Linked DNA regions of Aquabacterium sp. OR-4. The protein of the gene in region 1 interacts with the protein of each later gene in a pairwise test. Links are inferred from orthologs where the notes say so. Each region holds a gene or a part of one and is shown on either strand. Other genes may lie near its edges. The genes, in order: pheT and secD.

Region 1 (10,197 bases):
GTTGACCGACTTTTTCCGCCGCTTCTTCGAGAGCGACGACCTGGTGCTGCGCTTTCGGCCGTCGTTCTTTCCGTTCACCGAGCCTTCGGCCGAGGTCGACATCGCCTTCGAGTCCGGGCCGCTCAAGGGCAAGTGGCTCGAGGTGGGCGGTTGCGGCCAGGTGCATCCGAACGTGGTGCGCAACTTCGGCCTGGATGCCGAGCAGTGGATCGGCTTCGCCTTCGGTCTGGGCCCTGACCGGCTGACCATGCTGCGTTACGGCGTGAACGACCTGCGCCAGTTCTACGACGGCGACCTGCGCTTTCTGAGCCAGTTCCGCTGAACGGCCCCGCCGTCGCCTTGAACCGAACGAATTTTCGCGAGTTGCACGATGCAGTTTCCTGAATCCTGGTTGCGCGAGTTCTGCAACCCCCCGCTCGATACCGCGCAGCTGGCCGAGCTGCTCACCATGTCGGGCATGGAAGTGGAAGACATGCGCCCGGTGGCGCCACCGTTCACGGGCGTGGTGGTGGCCGAGATCGTCGAGGCCGATCAGCACCCCAATGCCGACCGCCTGCGCGTGTGCCGGGTGGATGCCGGTGTGCACAGCAAGGACGGGCCGCTGCAGATCGTCTGCGGCGCGCCGAACGCCCGCGTGGGCATCAAGGTGCCACTGGCGCTGGTGGGTGCCGAGCTGCCGCCCACCGAGGACGGCGGCGCGCCGTTCGCCATCAAGCTGGGCAAGCTGCGCGGCGTGGAAAGCGCCGGCATGCTGTGCTCGGCGCGTGAACTCAAGCTGAGCGACGACCACGGCGGCCTGCTGGAGCTGGCCGCCGATGCGCCGCTGGGCGCCGACATCCGCGGCCACCTGAAGCTCGACGACACGGTGTTCACGCTCAAGCTCACGCCCAATCTGGCGCACGGCCTGTCGGTGTATGGCATCGCGCGCGAGTTGGCGGCCCTCACCGGCGCGCCGCTGCGCACACCCGAATTTGCGCCAGCGGCAGTGGCCCACGCCGACGTGCTGCCGGTGCAGGTGCAGGCGCCCGATCTGTGTGGCCGCTTCTCGGGCCGCATCGTGCGCGGCGTCAACACCCAGGCCAAGACGCCGGCCTGGATGATCGAGCGCCTGGCGCGCTGCGGCCAGCGGCCGGTGAGCCCGCTGGTCGACATCTCGAACTACGTGATGTTCGAGTACGGCCGGCCCTCGCATATTTTTGACCTCGACAAAATCCACCAGAAACTGGTGGTGCGCTGGGGTGTCGAGGGCGAGACGCTGAAGCTGCTGAACGGCAACACCGTGACGCTGGACACGACGGTGGGCGTGATTGCCGATGCGCAGGCGGTCGAGTCACTGGCCGGCATCATGGGTGGCGACGCCACTGCCGTGAGCGACGAGACGAAGAACATCTACATCGAGGCCGCGTTCTGGTGGCCGCAGGCGGTGGCGGGGCGCTCGCGCCGCTACAACTTCTCGACCGATGCCGGTCACCGCTTCGAGCGGGGTGTCGATCCGGCGCAGACGGTGGCCCACATCGAGCACATCACGCGCCTGGTGCAGCAGGTGTGCGGCGGCGATGCCGGCCCGATGGACGACCAGACACTGAGCCTGCCTGCGCGCGCCCCGGTCACGCTGCGCGTCGAGCGCGCGGCCAAGGTCATCGGCATGCCGGTCACGCAGGCGCAGTGCGCCGACGTGTTCCGCCGCCTGGGGCTCGAATTTTCCGAGGCGCCGGGCAGCCTGGTGGTCACGCCGCCGAGCTGGCGCTTCGACCTGGCGATCGAGGAAGACCTGATCGAGGAGGTGATCCGCGTCATCGGCTACAACGCGCTGCCGGCCACGCCGCCGCTGGCGCCGGTGACAGCGCACCTGCGCACCGAGGCGCAGCGCAGCCGCCATGCCGTGCGCCACAGTCTGGCCGCGCTGGGCTACCAGGAGACGATCAACTTCAGCTTCGTGGAAGCGCGCTGGGAGCATGAGCTGGCCGGCAATGCCGACCCGATCCGCGTGCTCAACCCGATTGCCGCACCGCTGGCGGTGATGCGCTCCAGCCTGATCGGCAGCCTGGTGCAGGTATTGCGCCACAACCTGGCGCGCAAGGCGCCGCGGGTGCGCGTGTTCGAGCTGGGTCGTGTGGCCCTGCGCGATGCCGGCGTGGCCGACAGCGACACCACGGTGGCCGGTGTGCACCAGCCGATGCATGTGGCGGGCCTGGCCTACGGGCCGGCCGAGATCACCCAATGGGGCGTGGCCGAGCGTGCGGCCGACTTCTTCGATCTGAAGGGGGATGTCGAGGCCTTGCTGGCGCCCGGCCCGGTGCGCTTCGAGCCGGCGAGCCATCCGGCGCTGCACCCGGGCCGCAGCGCGCGCGTGCTGCTCGATGGCCAGGCCATCGGCGTGATCGGCGAGCTGCATCCCAAGTGGCGCCAGGCCTACGAGCTGCCGCAGGCGCCGCTGCTGTTCGAGCTGAGCCTGGACGCCGTGCAGCAGCGTGTGGTGCCGGTGGGCCAGCCGATTGCACGGCATCAGGCGGCGCTGCGCGACCTGGCCCTGGTGGTGGGCGAGCAGGCCAGCCACGACGCGCTGCTGGGCGCCTTGCGCGCCGATCCGTCGGGCCTGGTGCAGACGGTCACGCTGTTTGACGTCTACCGCCCGGCCAAACCGGTGACCGACATCGCGGCCGGCGAGCGCAGCATGGCCGTGCGCATCGAACTGCTGGATGCCGAGGCCACGCTGACCGATGAGCGCATCGATGCCGCCGTGGCCGCAGCGGTGGAACGCGCCACCCAGGCCGTGGGCGCCCGCCTGCGGGCCTGAAGCCCGATCAGAAAACACGCCTGTCGTACCGAGGACAACACCATATGAATACCGAGGACACGAAGCCCGACCGCGTGATCCTGCCGTCGTTGGAGACGCCCACGCTGACCAAGGCCGAACTGGCCGAGCTGCTGTTCGAGCGCCTGGGCCTGAACAAGCGCGAATCGAAGGACATGGTCGAGGCCTTCTTCGAAATCGTGCACCAGACCCTGGTGGACGGCAGCGACGTCAAGCTCTCCGGCTTTGGCAACTTCAACATCCGGCGCAAGGCGCCGCGCCCGGGGCGCAATCCGCGCACCGGCGAGGCGATCCCGATCAAGGCGCGCAACGTGGTGACGTTCCATGCCAGCCACAAGCTCAAGGCGATCGTGCAAGGCGACACCCCGCTGGGTGAAGAGTTCGAGTAGAGTCTGAGCTCGCTCGCTCACCGCCTTGATTCATATGGAGAATTCGCTCCCCGCGATTCCCGCCAAGCGCTACTTCACCATTGGTGAGGTCAGTGAGTTGTGCGGCGTCAAGCCATATGTGCTGCGCTACTGGGAGCAGGAGTTCACCCAGCTCAAGCCGATGAAGCGGCGCGGCAACCGGCGCTACTACCAGCATCACGAGGTGCTGCTGATCCGCCGCATCCGCGACCTGCTCTACGACCAGGGTTTCACGATAAGCGGCGCGCGCAACCAGCTCGGCGAACTGGCCGCGGCCGCGCGTGCCGTGGGTGTGACCGGTCTGCCGCCCAGCCTCGACGACATCGATGGCCCGGACGACGGCGCCGTGCTGGGCGTTGACGGCCTGCCCGCCGGCGCCGATGTGCATGCGTTTGCCGACGAGGCCATGCCGCTGCCCGAGGTGCGTGAACTCGCGCCGTCGCAGCTGCGCGCTGAGCTGATGTCGATTCGTGCGTTGCTGGCCGTCTGAACGGCTGATTTTCTGTCTATAATGCGAGGCTTCGTCGGGGTGTAGCGCAGCCTGGTAGCGCACTTGCATGGGGTGCAAGGGGTCGCGAGTTCGAATCCCGCCACCCCGACCAAAGAACGGCAGAGCCTGGTGTCCACAAGACACCAGGCTTTTTGCTTTTCAGCGGCTGTGGCGCGGCTTTGGGCTTTGCGCCGTGTTGTCGCCGGTCTGTGCCAGCCTCTCATTTCGGGGACATCCTCTCAGCCCGGACGAGGCATGAAAAAAGCCAGCCCGGGGGCTGGCTTGGCTGGGGCACCACGCCATGCGCGATGGCGCCGGTGCTCAGGCGCTCACTGCGAGGCCGCCGAGGCTGGCACCGACGCCGCAGACGCCGCGGCCGGTGCGGTGACGGCCGCGGGTGCCGTGGCGTGGTTGTCGGCGGCCTTGGTGCTGGCCGACATCGGCAGCAGCGGCACGATCAGCAGGGCCACGATGTTGATGATCTTGATCAGCGGGTTGACGGCCGGTCCGGCGGTGTCCTTGTAGGGATCGCCCACGGTGTCGCCGGTGACGGCCGACTTGTGCGCATCGCCGCCCTTCTTGTGCAGCACGCCGGCTTCGTCCTTGAAGCCTTCTTCGATCAGCTTCTTGGCGTTGTCCCAGGCGCCGCCGCCGGTGCACATCGAGATGGCCACGAACAGGCCGGTGACGATGGTGCCCATCAGCAGGCCACCCAGCGCGGCCGGGCCCAGCAGCATGCCCACCAGGATGGGCACTGCCACCGGCAGCAGCGAGGGCACCACCATCTCCTTGATGGCGGCGGTGGTGAGCATGTCGACCGCCGCGCCGTAGTTGGGCTTGCGCTTGCCGGCCATGATCTGTCCGTCCTGGAACTGCTTGCGCACCTCCACCACCACGGCGCCGGCGGCGCGGCCCACCGCCTCCATCGCCATGGCGCCGAACAGGTAGGGGATCAGGCCGCCGATGAACAGGCCGATGATCACCATGTGGTCGCTCAAGTCGAACGACACGTGCATGCCGCGCGCCTCGAGTGCATGGGTGTAGTCGGCAAACAGCACCAGGGCGGCCAGGCCGGCCGAGCCGATGGCATAGCCCTTGGTGACTGCCTTGGTGGTGTTGCCCACGGCGTCCAGCGGGTCGGTGATGTCGCGCACGCTGGCCGGCAGCTCGGCCATCTCGGCAATGCCGCCGGCGTTGTCGGTGATCGGGCCGTAGGCGTCGAGCGCCACCACGATGCCGGCCATGCTGAGCATGGCGGTGGCGGCGATGGCGATGCCGTACAGGCCGGCCAGCTGGAAGGACGCGACGATGGCCATGCAGACCATGATCACCGGCCAGGCGGTGGACTTCATGCTCACGCCCAGGCCGGCGATCACGTTGGTGCCGTGGCCGGTGGTGCTGGCCTGCGCCACATGCTGCACCGGCTTGTACTGGGTGCCGGTGTAGTACTCGGTCACCCACACCAGGCCGGCGGTGAGCAGTAGACCCACGGCGCAGGAGCCGATCATGCGCATCTGCGTGCCGGCGCCCAGGGCGTCGGGCGGCATCACCAGGTAGGTGACGCCGATGAAGGCGATGAACGACAGCACGCCGGCGACGATGAGGCCCTTGTAGAGCGCCGGCATCACGTTCTTCATGCCGGGGCTGGCCTTCACCACGCTGCAGCCGACGATGCTGGCGATGATCGACACACCGCCCAGCAGCAGCGGGTAGACCACCGCGGCCATCGGCGCCGCGGTGACCATCAGCGCGCCGAGCGCCATGGTGGCGATCAGGGTCACGGCATAGGTCTCGAACAGGTCGGCGGCCATGCCGGCGCAGTCGCCCACGTTGTCGCCCACATTGTCTGCAATCACCGCCGGGTTGCGCGGGTCGTCCTCGGGGATGCCGGCCTCGACCTTGCCCACCAGATCGGCGCCCACGTCGGCGCCCTTGGTGAAGATGCCGCCACCCAGGCGGGCAAAGATCGAGATCAGGCTCGAGCCGAAGGCCAGGCCCAGCAGCGGCTTGAGCACGGTGGACAGGCTCTTGTCGTTGGCCGCCGTGCCGTTGCCGGTGATGTAGAGGAAGAAGGCGCCCACACCCAGCAGGCCCAGGCCCACCACCAGCATGCCGGTGATGGCGCCGCCCTTGAACGCGACATTCAGCGCCGGGCCGATGCCGCGGGTGGCGGCCTGCGCGGTGCGCACATTGGCCTTGACCGACACGTTCATGCCGATGAAGCCGCAGGCGCCCGACAGCACTGCACCGAGCACGAAGCCGGCCGCCGTGGTGCCGTCAAGGAACCAGCCGATCAGCACTGCGAGCACCAGGCCCACGATGCCGATGGTGCGGTACTGCCGCGCAAGGTACGCGGCCGCACCTTGCTGGATCGCCTCGGCGATTTCCTGCATGCGGGCGTTGCCCGCGTCCTGTTTCAGGATCCAGCCCCGCTGGATGAAGCCATAAGCCACGGCGATGACGCCGAACAAGAGCGCGATGTAGAGCGCCTGCATGGTGGAAATCAAGGTTTCTCCTTCCTCGTTGATTCAGGCCCTGTGATTTGCGCCGCGGATTTGTTTGGCACCGGTTCAACCGGCCATGGCAGCGGTCGCCAATTCAATGTAAGGGAAGCGTCATCCATCCGACCCCGTGTTTTCCTGCGGTAACGCAAGGCGGGTGTTGCGGGGTGTGTGGTGCGGGCGTCAGGGCGGGGTCATGCGGCATCCGTAGAATCGGGGTTTCCCCGAAAACCGCACCGGCACTGCCGCAACGAGCACCACCATGAGCCTGCACAACGTGACCCCCGGCGCCAAGGCGCCCGACGAGTTCAACGTGATCATCGAGATCCCGATGAACGGCGACCCGATCAAGTACGAGGTCGACCATGAATCCGGCGCCCTGTTCGTCGATCGTTTCATGAGCACCTCGATGCACTACCCGTGCAACTACGGCTACATCCCCAACACGCTGGCCGACGATGGCGATCCGGTCGATGTGCTGGTGATCACGCCGGTGCCGCTGATCCCGGGCGTGGTGGTCACCTGCCGTCCGCTGGGCATGCTGAAGATGGACGACGAGGCGGGCGGCGACAACAAGCTGCTGGCCGTGCCCATCGACAAGATCCTGTCGGTCTACAGCCAGTGGAAGAAGCCTGAAGACCTGAACCCGCTGCGCCTGAAGACCATCCAGCACTTCTTCGAGCACTACAAGGATCTCGAAGTGGGCAAGTGGGTCAAGGTGGTGGGCTGGGAAGGCACCGACGCCGCCAAGGCCGAGGTGTCCGAAGGCATGAAGCGCTGGGCCGTCGAAGGCAAGAAGTAAGCACGGCCTGCCCGGTGCCGCGCTGCGGCGCGGCCAGGCACAAGGATCAACGGGCCCTGCGGGGCCCGTTGTCATTGGCGCAGCGCACCGGGCTGGGGCCTGGGCTACAGCGCCTTGCTCACCAGCTTGAAGTCCGGGTCTTCCGGGAAGCTGCGCGTGGCAAAGCCCAGGCTGGTCATCAGGCGCAGCATGTTGGGGTTGTTGGCCAGCACCAGGCCGTCGATCTCGGCCAGGCCCTTGGCGCGGGCAAAGTCCATGATGCTGAGCATCAGCCGCGAGCCCAGGCCCTGGCCCTTGTAGGCGTCGCTCACCACCAGCGAGAACTCGCAACTCGTCTGGTCGGGGTTGGTGATGTAGCGTGACACGCCGATGATCTGCTCGCGCTCGACAAACTCGCCGTCTGCGCCGGCCTCGCGGCTGCGGTGCACGGCCACCAGGGCCATCTCGCGGTCGTAGTCGATCAGCGTGTAGCGGGCCAGCATGCGCGCCGGCAGCTCCTGGATGGCGCTGGCAAAGCGGAAGTAGCGGCTTTCTTCCGACAGGCTGCGCACAAAGGCCTGCAGCATGTCGGCGTCGTCGGGCCGCACCGGGCGGATGGTGTACAGGCCGCCGCCCTTCATCGGCCACTCGCGCTCGTAGGCGCTGGGGTAGGGCAGGATGGCCAGGTGGGTGTACTCGCCCACGCTGGGCTGGGCATGGTCGATCACCACGCGGGCATCCACGGCCACCGCACCGCTCTCGTCGACGATGATCGGGTTGATGTCCATCTCGCGCAGCTGCGGCAGCTGGCAGACCATCTCCGACACCCGCAGCAGCACCTGCTCGATGGCGTCCAGATCGGCCGCCGGGTGGCCGCGCCACTCGCCCAGCATGGCCGCCACGCGCGAGCGCTCGATCAGCCGCCGCGCCAGAAACTGGTTCAGCGGCGGCAGCTCCATCGCGCGGTCGGCGATCAGCTCGATCATGGTGCCGCCGGCGCCGAAGGTGATCACCGGGCCGAAGGGGTCGTCGGTGGTCAGGCCGATGTAGATCTCGCGGCCACGGCGCTTGGCGGCCATGGGCTGGATGGTCACGCCGTTGATGCGGGCCGCGGGCAGTGCACGCTTCACCGCGGCCAGCATGTCGTTGTAGGTGTCGCGCACCTGGGTGGCGGTGCTCACGTTCAGCGCCACGCCCTGCACATCGCTCTTGTGGCTGATGTCGGGCGAATCGATCTTCAGCGCCACCGGGTAGCCCAGCTGGCTGGCGATCAGCATGGCCTCGTTGGCGCTGCGCGCCAGCATCGTGCGCGTGACCGGGATGTGGAAGGCGGCCAGCAACGCCTTGCTTTCCATTTCGGTGAGCACCTTGCGGCGCTCGGCCAGCACGCCCTCGATCAGCAGGCGCGCGCCTTCGGTGTCGGGCTGGTTCAGCGCCGACAGCGGCGGCGGCGTCTGCTGCAGCAGCTGCTGGTTCTGGTAGAAGCTGGCGATGTTGCCGAAGGCGTCCACCGCCGCCTCGGGGGTGCGGAAGTTGGGGATGGCGGCGGCGTTGAGCACCTCGCGTGCCTCGCGCACCGACTCGTCGCCCATCCAGCAGGCCAGGACCGGCTTGGCCACCGGGCGAAACACCTCGACGATGGCCCGTGCCACCGCGGCCGCATCGCTGTCGGGTTTGGGGCTCAGGATCACCAGCACGCCGTCGATGCCGCGGTCCTTGCCGCAGGCCTGCACGGCGGCCTTGAAATGCTCGGGGCGGGCGTCTTCACCCAGGTCGACCAGCGACTGCAGCGTGGCCCCGTCGGGCAGCAGCGGCGCCAGACCCACGCGCGTGGCGTCGCTGAAGGCCGCCACCTCGATGCCGATCTCGTTGGCCCAGTCGGCGGCCAGCACGCCGGGGCCGCCGCCATTGGTGATGATGGCCATGCGCTTGCCTACCGGGCGGTAGCGCGAGGCCAGGCACTTGGCGGCCGAGAACAGCTGCGTGAACACCCGCACCCGCACCGCACCGGCACGCCGCAGCGCCGACTCGAACACGTCGTCCGAGCCGACGATGGCCGCCGAGTGGGTCAGCGCGGCATGCGAGCCGGCCGGCTTGCGCCCGGCCTTCATCACCACCACCGGCTTGACGAAGGCCGCGGCGCGCAGCGCGCTCATGAAGCGCCGCGCGTGGCGGATGCCTTCCATGTAGACCAGGATGCTCTGCGTGCTGGCGTCGTTGGCCAGAAAGTCGAGCACCTGCGGCAGGTCGACCGCGGTGTTCGGGCCCAGCGACACCACGGCCGAGAAGCCCACGCCGTTGCGGCCGGCCCAGTCGATGATCGACGAGGTGAGCGCGCCCGACTGCGACACCAGCGCCAGCGGCCCCGGCGTGGCCAGCGGCCCGGCCGCCGCGGCGTTGAGCTTCAGGTGCGGGCGCTGAAAGCCCAGGCTGTTGGGCCCCAGCAGGTGCACGCCATGGCGCTTGGCAATGGCCAGCAGGTCGCTGCACTGCGTGGCCGACATGCCGGCGCCCAGCACCAGGGCCGCGCGGCAGCGGATGCGGCCGGTCACCTCCAGCGCGGCGGCCACCTGATCGGCCGGCAGCGCGATCAGCGCCAGATCGGCACGCGAGTGCGCCAGATCGGCCAGCGTGCCGGTCATCGAGATGTCGAGAAAGGTGATCGGCCCGCTGAAGCCGTGGCTTTGCAGTTCAGCCAGCAGGGCACGGGCGTGGGCGGTCTGCTGTGCCGGCTGGTCGGGATCGCCGGCAAACACCACGATGGATTCGGGCGAGAACAGCGGGGTGAGGTAATGCTTGTCCATGAACGCGGCAAGGCGCGCGGGGCGCCTGATCAGGGTTTGTCCGAGCATAGGCCCGGCCAGCGGCCGCCCCGGCGCCCAAGGCCTCGGTGCTTGCCCTGCATCAAGCGCCAGGGTGGCGGAACGGGCTGTGTTCGTGCAGTTCGTCGATGTAGGCGGCGATGCCTTCGCCCTCCTGCGCCAGGTAGTCGGCCACCGCACGGTTGAACTCGGGGTGCGCCAGCCAGTGCGCCGAGCGCGTGGGCGCCGGCATCAGGCCGCGCGCCATCTTGTGCTCGCCCTGCGCGCCGCCCTCGAAGCGCGTGTAGCCGTTGGCCAGGCACCAGGCCAGCGGCTGGTAGTAACAGGCCTCGAAGTGCAGGCAGGGGATGTACTCGGTGGCGCCCCAGTAGCGGCCGAAGG
Region 2 (10,114 bases), on another replicon or contig:
TCCAGATCTCGCGCACCGCAGGCACATCCAGCGCCCGCAGCACCGCAAACAGTTCATGGGCCACGGCGGCCGGGTCGGCGGGCATCGGCCGCCAAAGTCCGGACGCAGCCATGGCCTGGGGCCCGGCCACAGGCTGGCGGGAATATACCGCCACGCCCTCGGGCGCCTGCGGGCCGCAGGTGTCGGCCGTGCAAAGCGCGGCGGCCAGCGCCCGGCTCAGTGCCTCGGGCGCAAACAGCCGCACCCGCGCCGCCGGCGCGTAGTGCGAGGCCAGCGTGCCCGAGGCCCGCGGTGCGTCGGCATCGGGGGCCTGCAGCGGCTGGCCCAGCGCGGCCTCGAGGGCCTCGCGCGGCAGCGCGCCGGGGCGCAGCAGCACCGGGTGGCCGCGGCTCACATCGACGATGGCCGATTCGATGCCGACATCGCAATCGCCACCGTCCAGCACCAGCAGCTCGGGCCCGAACTCGCTGGCCACATGCGCCGCGCAGGTCGGGCTGACCCGGCCGAACCGGTTGGCGCTGGGCGCCGAGACGCCGGGCACGCCGCGCGCCGCGGCGGCCCGCAGCAGCGCCTGGGCCACCGGGTGCGAGGGGCAGCGCAGGCCGATGCTGGCCTGCCCGCCCGCCGAGGCCGCGGCCACGCCGTCGCGGCGCGGCACGATCACGGTCACCGGCCCGGGCCAGAAGGCCGCCATCAGGCGCCGGGCCGCGGGCGGCAGCGCATCGGCAGCGAAAAACGCCGCGGCGGCGGCGTCGGCCACGTGCACGATCAGCGGATGGTCGGCCGGCCGGCCCTTGGCGGCAAAGATGCGCGCCACGGCGGCATCGTCGTCGGCGCGTGCGCCCAGGCCGTACACCGTCTCGGTGGGCAGGCCCACCAGCGCCCCGGCGGCCAGGCGCTCGGCGGCGGCGGCCAGGGCCGCGGGATCGTCGCCGCGCAGGATGCTCATCGCCGGAGGTTTGATGGAGACGTGGCGCGGCGCCGCGCGCTCAGAACGCCGGCAGGCCCAGCAGCGCCGCGGCCTGCGAGGCCACCGTGCGGGCCATGGCGGCGGTGTCGGCCGTGACGGTGAGGTGGCCCATCTTGCGGCCCGGGCGGGCGCTGGCCTTGCCGTACAGGTGCAGGTGCACGCCGGGCAGTGCCAGCACCTGGGCCCACGGCGGTGTGGCTTCGGCCGCATCGGCGCCCTGCGGAAACCACAGGTCGCCCAGCAGGTTGAGCATCACCGCCGGCGAATGCTGGCGCGGCGCCACCAGCGGCAGGCCGGTGAGCGTGCGCACCTGCAGCTCGAACTGGCTCACGTCGCTGCCGTCCACCGACCAATGGCCCGAGTTGTGCGGACGCGGCGCCATCTCGTTGGCCACCAGCGAGACCCAGGTGCCGTCGGGGCCTGGCAGCGGGTCTTTCAGCACGAAGAACTCGACGCACAGCACGCCCACATAGCCCAGCGCCCGGGCCAGCGCGGCGGCGCAGTCGCTGGCCTGCTGCTGCAGCGCCGGCGCGACATCGGGTGCCGGCACCTGGGTCACGGCCAGGATGCCGTCGCGGTGCAGGTTCTGCTGCACCGGCAGCTGCACCACGTCGTCAAAGGCATTGCGCGCCACCACCACGCTGAGCTCCAGTGCCAGCGGCAGCATGGCCTCGAGCACGCAGGGCACCTGCCGCAGCTGGGCCCAGGCGGCGGCCAGCGCGGCGCGGTCGGCCACGCGCACCTGGCCCTTGCCGTCGTAGCCCAGGCGGGCGGTCTTCAGGATGCCGGGCAGCAGGCTGTCGGGCACGGCGGCCAGTTCGGCCTCGGTCTCGATGCGGGCATGCGGCGCGCACGGCACGCCGGCGCGGCGGAACAGCGCCTTTTCTTCGGCGCGGTCCTGGCAGATGGCCACGGCCTCGGCCGCCGGCGCCACCGGCCGGTGCGCACCCAGCGTCACCAGCGCGGCGGCGGGCACGTTCTCGAACTCGGTGGTGATCGCGGCGCTGCGCTGCATCAGCTGCGCCAGGCCCTGCTCGTCGAGGTAGCCGGTGTCGATGTGGTAGTGGGCCACCAGGCCGGCCGGCGAGGCCGGATCGGCATCGAGCACGGCGGTGAAATAGCCCATCGCCTGCGCCGCCTGCACGAACATGCGGCCCAGCTGGCCGCCGCCCATCACGCCCAGCGTGGCGCCCGGAAGAATCGTCTTGCCGCTCATTTGAGTTCTGCCGTCATGGCCTGGGCAGCGGCCGTCTGCGCCGCGCGGAAGGCCTCGAGCCGGCCGCGCAGCGCGGCATCGCCGGTGGCCAGCATGGCCACCGCAAACAGGGCCGCGTTCGCCGCGCCCGCCGCGCCGATGGCGAAGGTGGCCACCGGAATGCCCTTGGGCATCTGCACGATGGAGTGCAGCGAATCCACCCCCGACAGCGCCCGGCTCTGCACCGGCACGCCCAGCACCGGCACGGTGGTCTTGGCCGCCAGCATGCCCGGCAAGTGGGCCGCGCCACCGGCGCCGGCGATGATGGCGCGCAGCCCGCGACCGGCAGCGGCCTCGGCGTAGGCAAACATCTCGTCGGGCATGCGGTGGGCCGAGACCACGCGGCATTCATGCGGCACGCCGAAGTCGGCGAGAATCCGGGCCGCCTCGCGCATCGTCTCCCAGTCGCTGGACGATCCCATCAGCACGCCGATCACGGCGCTGGGGTTGTGGTGCTCAACTGACAAGGGGTTCTCCGCAAGCGACGGCAAAACATTGAATTGTAGGCGGCCGCCCGCATCTGCCCGTGCCACGCGACTGTCAAAACCCCTGCAGGCCCAGCCCACCATGAGCGACATCACGATCCAGAATTTCGAAACCGAGCTGATCCAGGCCTCGATGCAGCAGCCGGTGCTGCTCGACATCTGGGCGCCCTGGTGCCAGCCCTGCCGCACGCTGGGGCCCATCCTCGAGAAGCTGGAAACCGCCTACGAGGGCCGCTTCACGCTGGCCAAGCTCAACAGCGACGACCAGCCCGAGATCGCCAGCCAGCTGAGCCAGGCCTTCGGCGTGCGCTCGATCCCGTTTTGCGTGCTGTTTGCCAATGGCCAGCCGGTGGACGGCTTTGTAGGCGCGCTGCCCGAGGCGCAGATCCGCGAGTTTCTCGACCGCCATGTGCCCAGCGCCGACGAGGTCGAGGCCGAGGTCGAGACCGCCGAGGCCGAAGCCCTGGAGGCCGAGGGCGACCTGCCGGCCGCGCTGGCCAAGCTGCAGCAGGCCGTGGCGGCGGACCCGGCCAACGACAGCGCGCGCTTCGACTACGTGAAGCTGCTGATCGAGACAGGCGATCTGGTGCTGGCGCGCCAGGCCTTCGAGCCGGTGGTCTCGAAGCTGCAGTTCGAGCCGCGCCTGGCCGCCCTGGGCCTGTGGCTGAGCGCCTGCGAGAAGGCGCCCGTGGCGCGCAGCCCGCAGGCCCTGGCCGCGGCCATCGAGGCCAACCGCCGCGACTTCGACGCCCGCTACGAGCTGGCCCAGCTGCTGATGGCGGTGGGCCGCTTCACCGACGCGATGGACGCGCTGCTCGAGATCATCATGCGCGACAAGGCCTGGCACGACGAGCTGGCGCGCAAGACCTATGTGGCCATCCTCGAGCTGATGACCAAGCCGGTGCCCAAGGCCGCGCCGGGGCAGGACGCCGCCAAGGCCAAGGGCACGCTCGAGCTCACCGGCAAGGCGGCGGTGACGCCGTCCGACCCGGTGATCGACCAGTACCGTCGCAAGCTCAGCATGGCGCTGTTCTGAACGCCATGCGCCCGTGCGCCCGGCCGGGTGCCGGGCGCCGCCGCAGCGCCCCTCGCATCGGGCGTCACCGCGCGCACCTAAAATGGGCGGTTTGCCCGCATCCCAAGGCGTTGCCTCCAGGCAGCGCACGACCTGACCTTCAGTAGGAACCTCTCACATGTTCATTTCCAACGCATTCGCCCAGACCGCCCCGGCCGCCGGTGTTGGTGACGGCGGCACCATGCAGCTGGTCATCATGGTCGGCATGTTCGCCGTGCTGTACTTCGTGATGATCCGCCCGCAGATGAAGCGCCAGAAGGAGCACCGCGCCATGATCGAGGCGCTGGCCAAGGGCGACGAGGTGGTCACCTCGGGCGGTCTGGTGGGCCGCGTGACCAAGCTCGACGACAACCACCTGCGCCTTGAAGTCGCCAGCGGCGTCGAGCTGCAGCTGCAGCGCAGCGCCGTGGTGCAGGTGCTGCCCAAGGGCACCTACGGCAAGTAAGCCCCAGCGGCTTGTGAGGCACGGCCGCCGGTGCCCCCCGCACCACGGCCGCCAGATGCACCCCGCCCGCGGGGTGAACCGCCCGGCGCCGCAGCCACCTGCCCAGCAGGGCCTGCCACCGGGTCGAGGATCGCGACGATGAACCGTTACCCCTGGTGGAAATACGCCCTGCTGGCCCTGACGCTGGTGATCGGGCTGGTCTACACGCTGCCCAACTTCTTCGGCGAGGCGCCGGCCGTGCAGGTGTCTTCGGCCAAGGCCACGCTGAAGGTCGAGGCGGCGCTGGTGCCGCGCATCGAGCAGGCGATCAAGACCGCCGGGCTGACGGCCGACTTCGTGCAGCTGGAAGGCACCTCGGTCAAGGCGCGCTTTGGCAGCACCGACGACCAGATCAAGGCCAAGGACGCGATCGCCAAGGCGCTGAACCCCGATGCCGCCGACCCCGGCTACATCGTCGCGCTCAACCTGCTGAGCCGCACGCCCACCTGGCTGAGCCGCCTGCACGCGATGCCCATGTTCCTGGGCCTTGACCTGCGCGGCGGCGTGCACTTCCTGATGCAGGTGGACATGAAGGCCGCGCTGCTGAAGAAGGCCGACAGCGTGGTGGGCGACGCCCGCACGCTGCTGCGCGACAAGAACGTGCGCCATGCCGGCATCGCCCGCGACGGCCAGACGGTGACGGTGCGCCTGCGCGACGCGGCCACCGCCCAGCAGGCGGCCAATGTGCTGTCCGACCAGCTGCCCGACTGGCAGTGGACGCCGGCCCCCGACGGCAGCGACGTCAAGCTCACCGGCGCGCTCAAGCCCCCGGCCGCCAAGGCGGTGCAGGACGCGGCCATCAAGCAGAACATCACCACGCTGCACAACCGCATCAACGAGCTGGGCACCAACGAGCCGGTGATCCAGCAGCAGGGCGCCGACCGCGTGGTGGTGCAGCTGCCCGGCGTGCAGGACACGGCCCGCGCCAAGGACATCATCGGCCGCACCGCCACGCTGGAGGTGCGCATGGTCAACAGCAGCACCGAGGCGCTGGATGCGCTGCGCGGCGCCGGCCCGGTGCCCTTTGGCAGCGAGCGCTACCTCGAGCGTGACGGCACGCCGATCATCGTCTTCCGCCAGGTCGTGCTGACCGGCGAGAACCTCACCGACGCCCAGTCGGGCTTCGACTCGGGCACCAGCGGCGAGCCGGCCGTGCACCTGACGCTCGATGCCAAGGGCGCGCGCATCTTCCGCGATGTCACGCGCGACAACATCGGCAAGCGCATGGCCATCCTGCTGTTCGAGAAGGGCAAGGGCGAGGTCGTCACCGCGCCGGTGATCCGCAGCGAGATCGGCGGCGGCCGCGTGCAGATCTCGGGCCGCATGACCACCCAGGAAGCCAGCGACACCGCGCTGCTGCTGCGCGCCGGCTCGCTGGCCGCGCCGATGGAGATCATCGAAGAGCGCACCATCGGCCCGACGCTGGGCGCCGAGAACATCCAGATGGGCTTTGCCAGCGTGGCCTACGGCTTCGCCGCCATCGCGGTGTTCATGTGCGGCTACTACCTGCTGTTCGGCGTGATCAGCACGCTGGCGCTCGGCTTCAACCTGCTGCTGCTGGTGGCCGTGCTGTCGATGCTGCAGGCCACGCTCACGCTGCCGGGCATCGCCGCCATCGCCCTGACGCTGGGCATGGCCATCGACGCCAACGTGCTGATCAACGAGCGCGTGCGCGAGGAGCTGCGCAACGGCGCCTCGCCCCAGGCGGCCATCCATGCCGGCTACGAACGCGCGTTCGCCACCATCCTCGACAGCAACATCACCACGCTGATCGCCGGCCTGGCGCTGCTGGCCTTCGGTTCGGGCTTCGTGCGCGGCTTTGCCGTGGTGCACTGCCTGGGCATCCTGACCAGCATGTTCTCGGCAGTGATGTTCTCGCGCGGCCTGGTCAACCTCTGGTACGGCCGCCAGAAGAAGCTCAAGAGCGTGTCGATCGGCCAGGTGTGGCGCCCGGCCGCGGTGGCCGGCTCCGCCTTGACGCCCGACAACACCGACGCCGACCCGGCCCCCAAGGCCTGAGCGCGACAGGAGCACGACCATGGAATTTTTCCGCATCCGCCGCGACATCCCGTTCATGCGGCATGCGCTGGTGTTCAACATCATCAGCTTCGTCACCTTTGCCGCGGCGGTGTTCTTCCTGCTCACCCGCGGCCTGCACCTGTCGATCGAGTTCAAGGGCGGCACGGTGCTGGAGGTCGAGTACACCCAGGCCGCCAACCTCGAGAAGGTGCGCAGCACCGTCGAGGCGCTCAAGCTCGGCGAGGTACAGGTGCAGAACTTCGGCACCTCGCACGATGTGCTGGTGCGCATGCCGGTCAGCGGCGAGGCCAAGGCCGGCGAGCAGGCCGCCACCGCCACGCGGGCCTTCGAGGCCCTGTGCAAGGCCGAAGGCGGCAGCGTGGGCACCAAGGCCTACACCACGGCCCAGGGCGAGCAGGTCAGCCGGCCCTCGTGTGCCGTGGCCGCCGGCACCGAGCCGCTGAAGCTCTCGCGCACCGAATTCGTCGGCCCGGCCGTGGGCTCGGAACTGGCCACTGACGGCGCCATGGCGCTGGCCGTGGTGGTGATCGGCATCATGGTCTACCTGGCCATCCGCTTCGAATGGAAGTTCGCGGTGGCGGCGATCATCGCCAACCTGCACGACGTGATCATCATCCTGGGCTTCTTCGCCTACTTCCAGTGGGAGTTCTCGCTGGCCGTGCTGGCGGCGGTGCTGGCGGTGCTGGGCTACTCGGTCAACGAGTCGGTGGTCATCTTCGACCGCATCCGCGAAGCCTTCCGCAAGTACCGCAAGCTCAACACCGCGCAGGTCATCGACCACGCCATCACCAGCACCATCAGCCGCACCGTCATCACCCACGGCTCGACCCAGCTGATGGTGTTGTCGATGCTGCTGTTCGGCGGCCCGACGCTGCACTACTTTGCCGTGGCCCTGACCATCGGCATCCTGTTCGGCATCTACTCGTCGGTGTTCGTGGCCGCGGCCATCGCGATGTGGCTGGGCGTCAAGCGGGAAGACCTCATCAGCAAGGGAGGGGGCGCCGGTACAAAGGAACACGATCCCAACGACCCGAATGCAGGGGCGGTGGTCTAGTCCTGGTATAGAGTAAGGCGTCATTTCTGAGTCTCCCGAAGTCCTGCCTTCCACCATGGCGACCGCTGCCGACAACGCCCAGATCGCCAGCCTGGCACGGCGCCGCTACGTGGAAGAACTGCTCAAGGGCCTGCCGGCCCTCGTGACAGCGGTTTCGAGCGGCGCGCGCGAACTGCTCGACAAACCGGCCGAGTACGCCGTGGGCCAGCGCAGGCGCGATCTGGTGCAGGGCCTGATCAAGTGCTCGGGCGCCTGGCACGCGGCCATGGCCAGCGGCCTGCGCCACGTGCTGCAACATGGCGTCACGGCCTCGGTGCCTTCCGATGCGCCGCTGGGCGGCCGCGGCGGCGGCCTGTCGCTGGTGGACGACGACACCATCGAGCGCGAGATCCTCACCTCGCGCCTGGCGCTGGCGGTGATGGATCGCGCCTCCTGGGAGTTCACCGACCTGCGCTCGCGCGTTGCCTACCTTGAGCGCCGCGGCGAGCTCGACACCCACGACATGCTGCGCGCCCACATCTTGGCGCGCGTGGCGCTCGACGCCTGGCGCCAGTCGGGGCTGCTGGCCGGTGACTGGCGCGAGGCCCAGCCGCTGCTGCACGACGAGTTCTCGGCCCTGGCCCAGGAGGCCTACCACGAGACCAACCGCTGGCTGGTGAGCCAGCGCGTGATGGCCGATGTCGACCTGCGCCCGCTGATCCGCCGCACCCGCGACAGCAATGGCGGCGGCGGTGGTGGCGGCGGCAGCGGTTTCGGTGCCCAGGGCCAGGCGCCGCGCAGCACCTCGGGGGTGCCCAGCACCTCCAGCGGCCATGGCGGCATGGCCCACGCCCACGCCAGTGGCGCCGGCGGCTACTACGGCAGCGCGCACTCGGGCTACCCAAGCCACGCCGGCCATGCCGACGCCGGTGCGTACGACGGCGGCTGGGAGTCTGCCGGCGAGCGCGACAGCCGCCGCAACGCCCGCTACGCCGACCCGTCGCACGGCCCGTCCGACGACCGGCAGGTGGGCGAAGAAACCCGCATGATGACCCGCGCCGCGCCGCTGGCGCGCGGCAGCGACCATGCCGAGGCGGTGATGAGCCGGCTCAACCGGCTGGTGGGCCGCCACCTGCCTGGCTTCTCCGACACGGTGCAGGCGCGGCCGGTGTCCGACACCCTGGCCGTGGCCATCCAGAACGCGCAGCAGAACCTGCGCCGCCGCTTTGTGGCCACGCCGCCCAGCGGCGCCGCCGGGCTGGCCGGCCGGCGCAGCGGCAGTGGCGCACCAGGCGGGGCCATGGCGCCCACCGGGCCGATGCTGCTCGACGAGCTCGACAAGGGCAAGCAGGCACTCAAGCAGGCCGCCTCCAGCCCCACCGAGCGGGCCACCATCGAAATCGTGGCGATGATGTTCCAGAGCATCCTCACCGAAGACCGCATCCCCGCGGCCATGCGCGTGTGGTTTGCCCGGCTGCAGATGCCGGTGCTGCGCGTGGCCATCAGCGAGCCCGACTTCTTCGCCACGCTGGACCACCCGGCGCGCCGGCTGATCGACCGCATGGGCGCCTGCGTGATGGGGCTCGATTCGGCCAGCGGCGCGGTCGGCGACGCGCTCGAGAAAGAGATCAAGCGCGTGGTGCAGGTGGTCGAAGCCTATCCCGACACCGGCCGGCGCGTGTTCCAGACCGTGCTGGTCGAGTTCGAGAAGTTCCTCGAGCACTATTTCAAGAACGAGAACGAGGCCACCCGCCGCGGCGTCTCGCTGGCCCAGCAGGTCGAGCAGCGCGAAACCCTGGCCATCCAGTACACCATCGAGCTGCGCCGCATGCTCAACGAGGTACCGGTGCAGGAGGGCGTGCGCCAGTTCCTGTTCCAGGTGTGGGCCGACGTGCTGGCCACCTCGGCCGTGCGCTACGGCGCGCAAAGCACCGAGACCAAGGCCATGAAGCGCGCCGCCGCCGACCTGATCTGGTCGGCCAGCGCCAAGGTCACGCGCGAAGAGCGCGCCGAGGTCATTCGCCGCCTGCCGCCGCTTCTCAAGCGCCTGCGCGACGGCATGGCCTCGGCCAACATGGCCGCCGAGAAGCAGGACGAGCGCATCAACGCGCTGAACAACGCGCTGGCCGCGGCCTTCACTGCCAAGGCGGCGGTGATTCCCAGCGACCGGCTGCAGGATTTGATGGAGCGGCTCGACTCACTCGAAGAGCTGCTGCCGGCCGCCGAAGACATCGAGATCGACGAGTCGATGGTGCTCGACCTGTCGGGCCACGAGAGCTCCGAGCTCGAGGTGGTGTCCGACGGCGGCACCATGCCCACCGCGCCGATGCTGGCCTGGGCGCGCGAGCTGATGGTGGGCAGCTGGTACACGCTGGATTGGCGTGGCCGCCGCGAGAACGTGCAGCTGGTGTGGCACGGCATGCGCCGCCAGCTGTCGCTGTTCGTCACGCCGGCCGGCCGCTGCCTGATGTTCCAGCAGCAGCGCCTGGCCGCCTATCTGCAGGCCGGCCTGCTGCTGCCTGCGCAAGACGAAGCGCTCACCGTCAAGGCCACACGCAGCGCGCTGGCGCGGCTGGACGCTGATCCGTCGAAGCTGATGAACTAGAAGATCCCGGTGCCGGGTGTCGGCCCGCCGGCCCGGCCCGCGCGCGCAGGCGGTCGTGCACAGGGGTGGTGGCCCGGCGCTTGAAAGCGCCGCAGCGCTCGCAAGCGCCGATCAGTGGATCAGGCGCTCTTCGGGTGCGACGAACAGCTCGTCCAGGATCAGCGCGT

Evidence for each region.
Region 2: the proteins of pheT (region 1) and secD interact in binary tests that used the Escherichia coli proteins (3 or more experiments, as listed by UniProt). The link is inferred for Aquabacterium sp. OR-4 from one-to-one orthologs.

The regions. Positions count from the first base shown.
Region 1 is NZ_JAOCQD020000001.1:2,001,060-2,011,256, reverse strand. The notes cover bases 1-3,083. They hold pheT (phenylalanine--tRNA ligase subunit beta), read left to right. Parts: upstream 1-370; coding sequence 371-2,797; downstream 2,798-3,083. Other genes in these bases: N4G63_RS08725 (integration host factor subunit alpha), read left to right, coding at 2,842-3,083; pheS (phenylalanine--tRNA ligase subunit alpha), read left to right, coding at 1-322. Also shown: more of N4G63_RS08725, read left to right, coding at 3,084-3,204; N4G63_RS08720 (MerR family transcriptional regulator), read left to right, coding at 3,239-3,712; N4G63_RS08710 (sodium-translocating pyrophosphatase), read right to left, coding at 4,042-6,216; ppa (inorganic diphosphatase), read left to right, coding at 6,476-7,015; N4G63_RS08700 (bifunctional acetate--CoA ligase family protein/GNAT family N-acetyltransferase), read right to left, coding at 7,120-9,798; N4G63_RS08695 (GNAT family N-acetyltransferase), read right to left, coding at 9,899-10,197.
Region 2 is NZ_JAOCQD020000002.1:1,728,405-1,738,518, forward strand. What follows is about bases 3,829-6,828. They hold secD (protein translocase subunit SecD), read left to right. Parts: upstream 3,829-4,368; coding sequence 4,369-6,288; downstream 6,289-6,828. Other genes in these bases: yajC (preprotein translocase subunit YajC), read left to right, coding at 3,904-4,230; secF (protein translocase subunit SecF), read left to right, coding at 6,308-6,828. Also shown: N4G63_RS19785 (L-threonylcarbamoyladenylate synthase), read right to left, coding at 1-949; N4G63_RS19790 (5-(carboxyamino)imidazole ribonucleotide synthase), read right to left, coding at 990-2,186; purE (5-(carboxyamino)imidazole ribonucleotide mutase), read right to left, coding at 2,183-2,647; N4G63_RS19800 (tetratricopeptide repeat protein), read left to right, coding at 2,793-3,746; more of secF, read left to right, coding at 6,829-7,363; N4G63_RS19820 (DUF1631 family protein), read left to right, coding at 7,419-9,947; N4G63_RS19825 (Smg family protein), read right to left, coding at 10,059-10,114. UniProt on the Escherichia coli protein: Part of the Sec protein translocase complex. Interacts with the SecYEG preprotein conducting channel. SecDF uses the proton motive force (PMF) to complete protein translocation after the ATP-dependent function of SecA.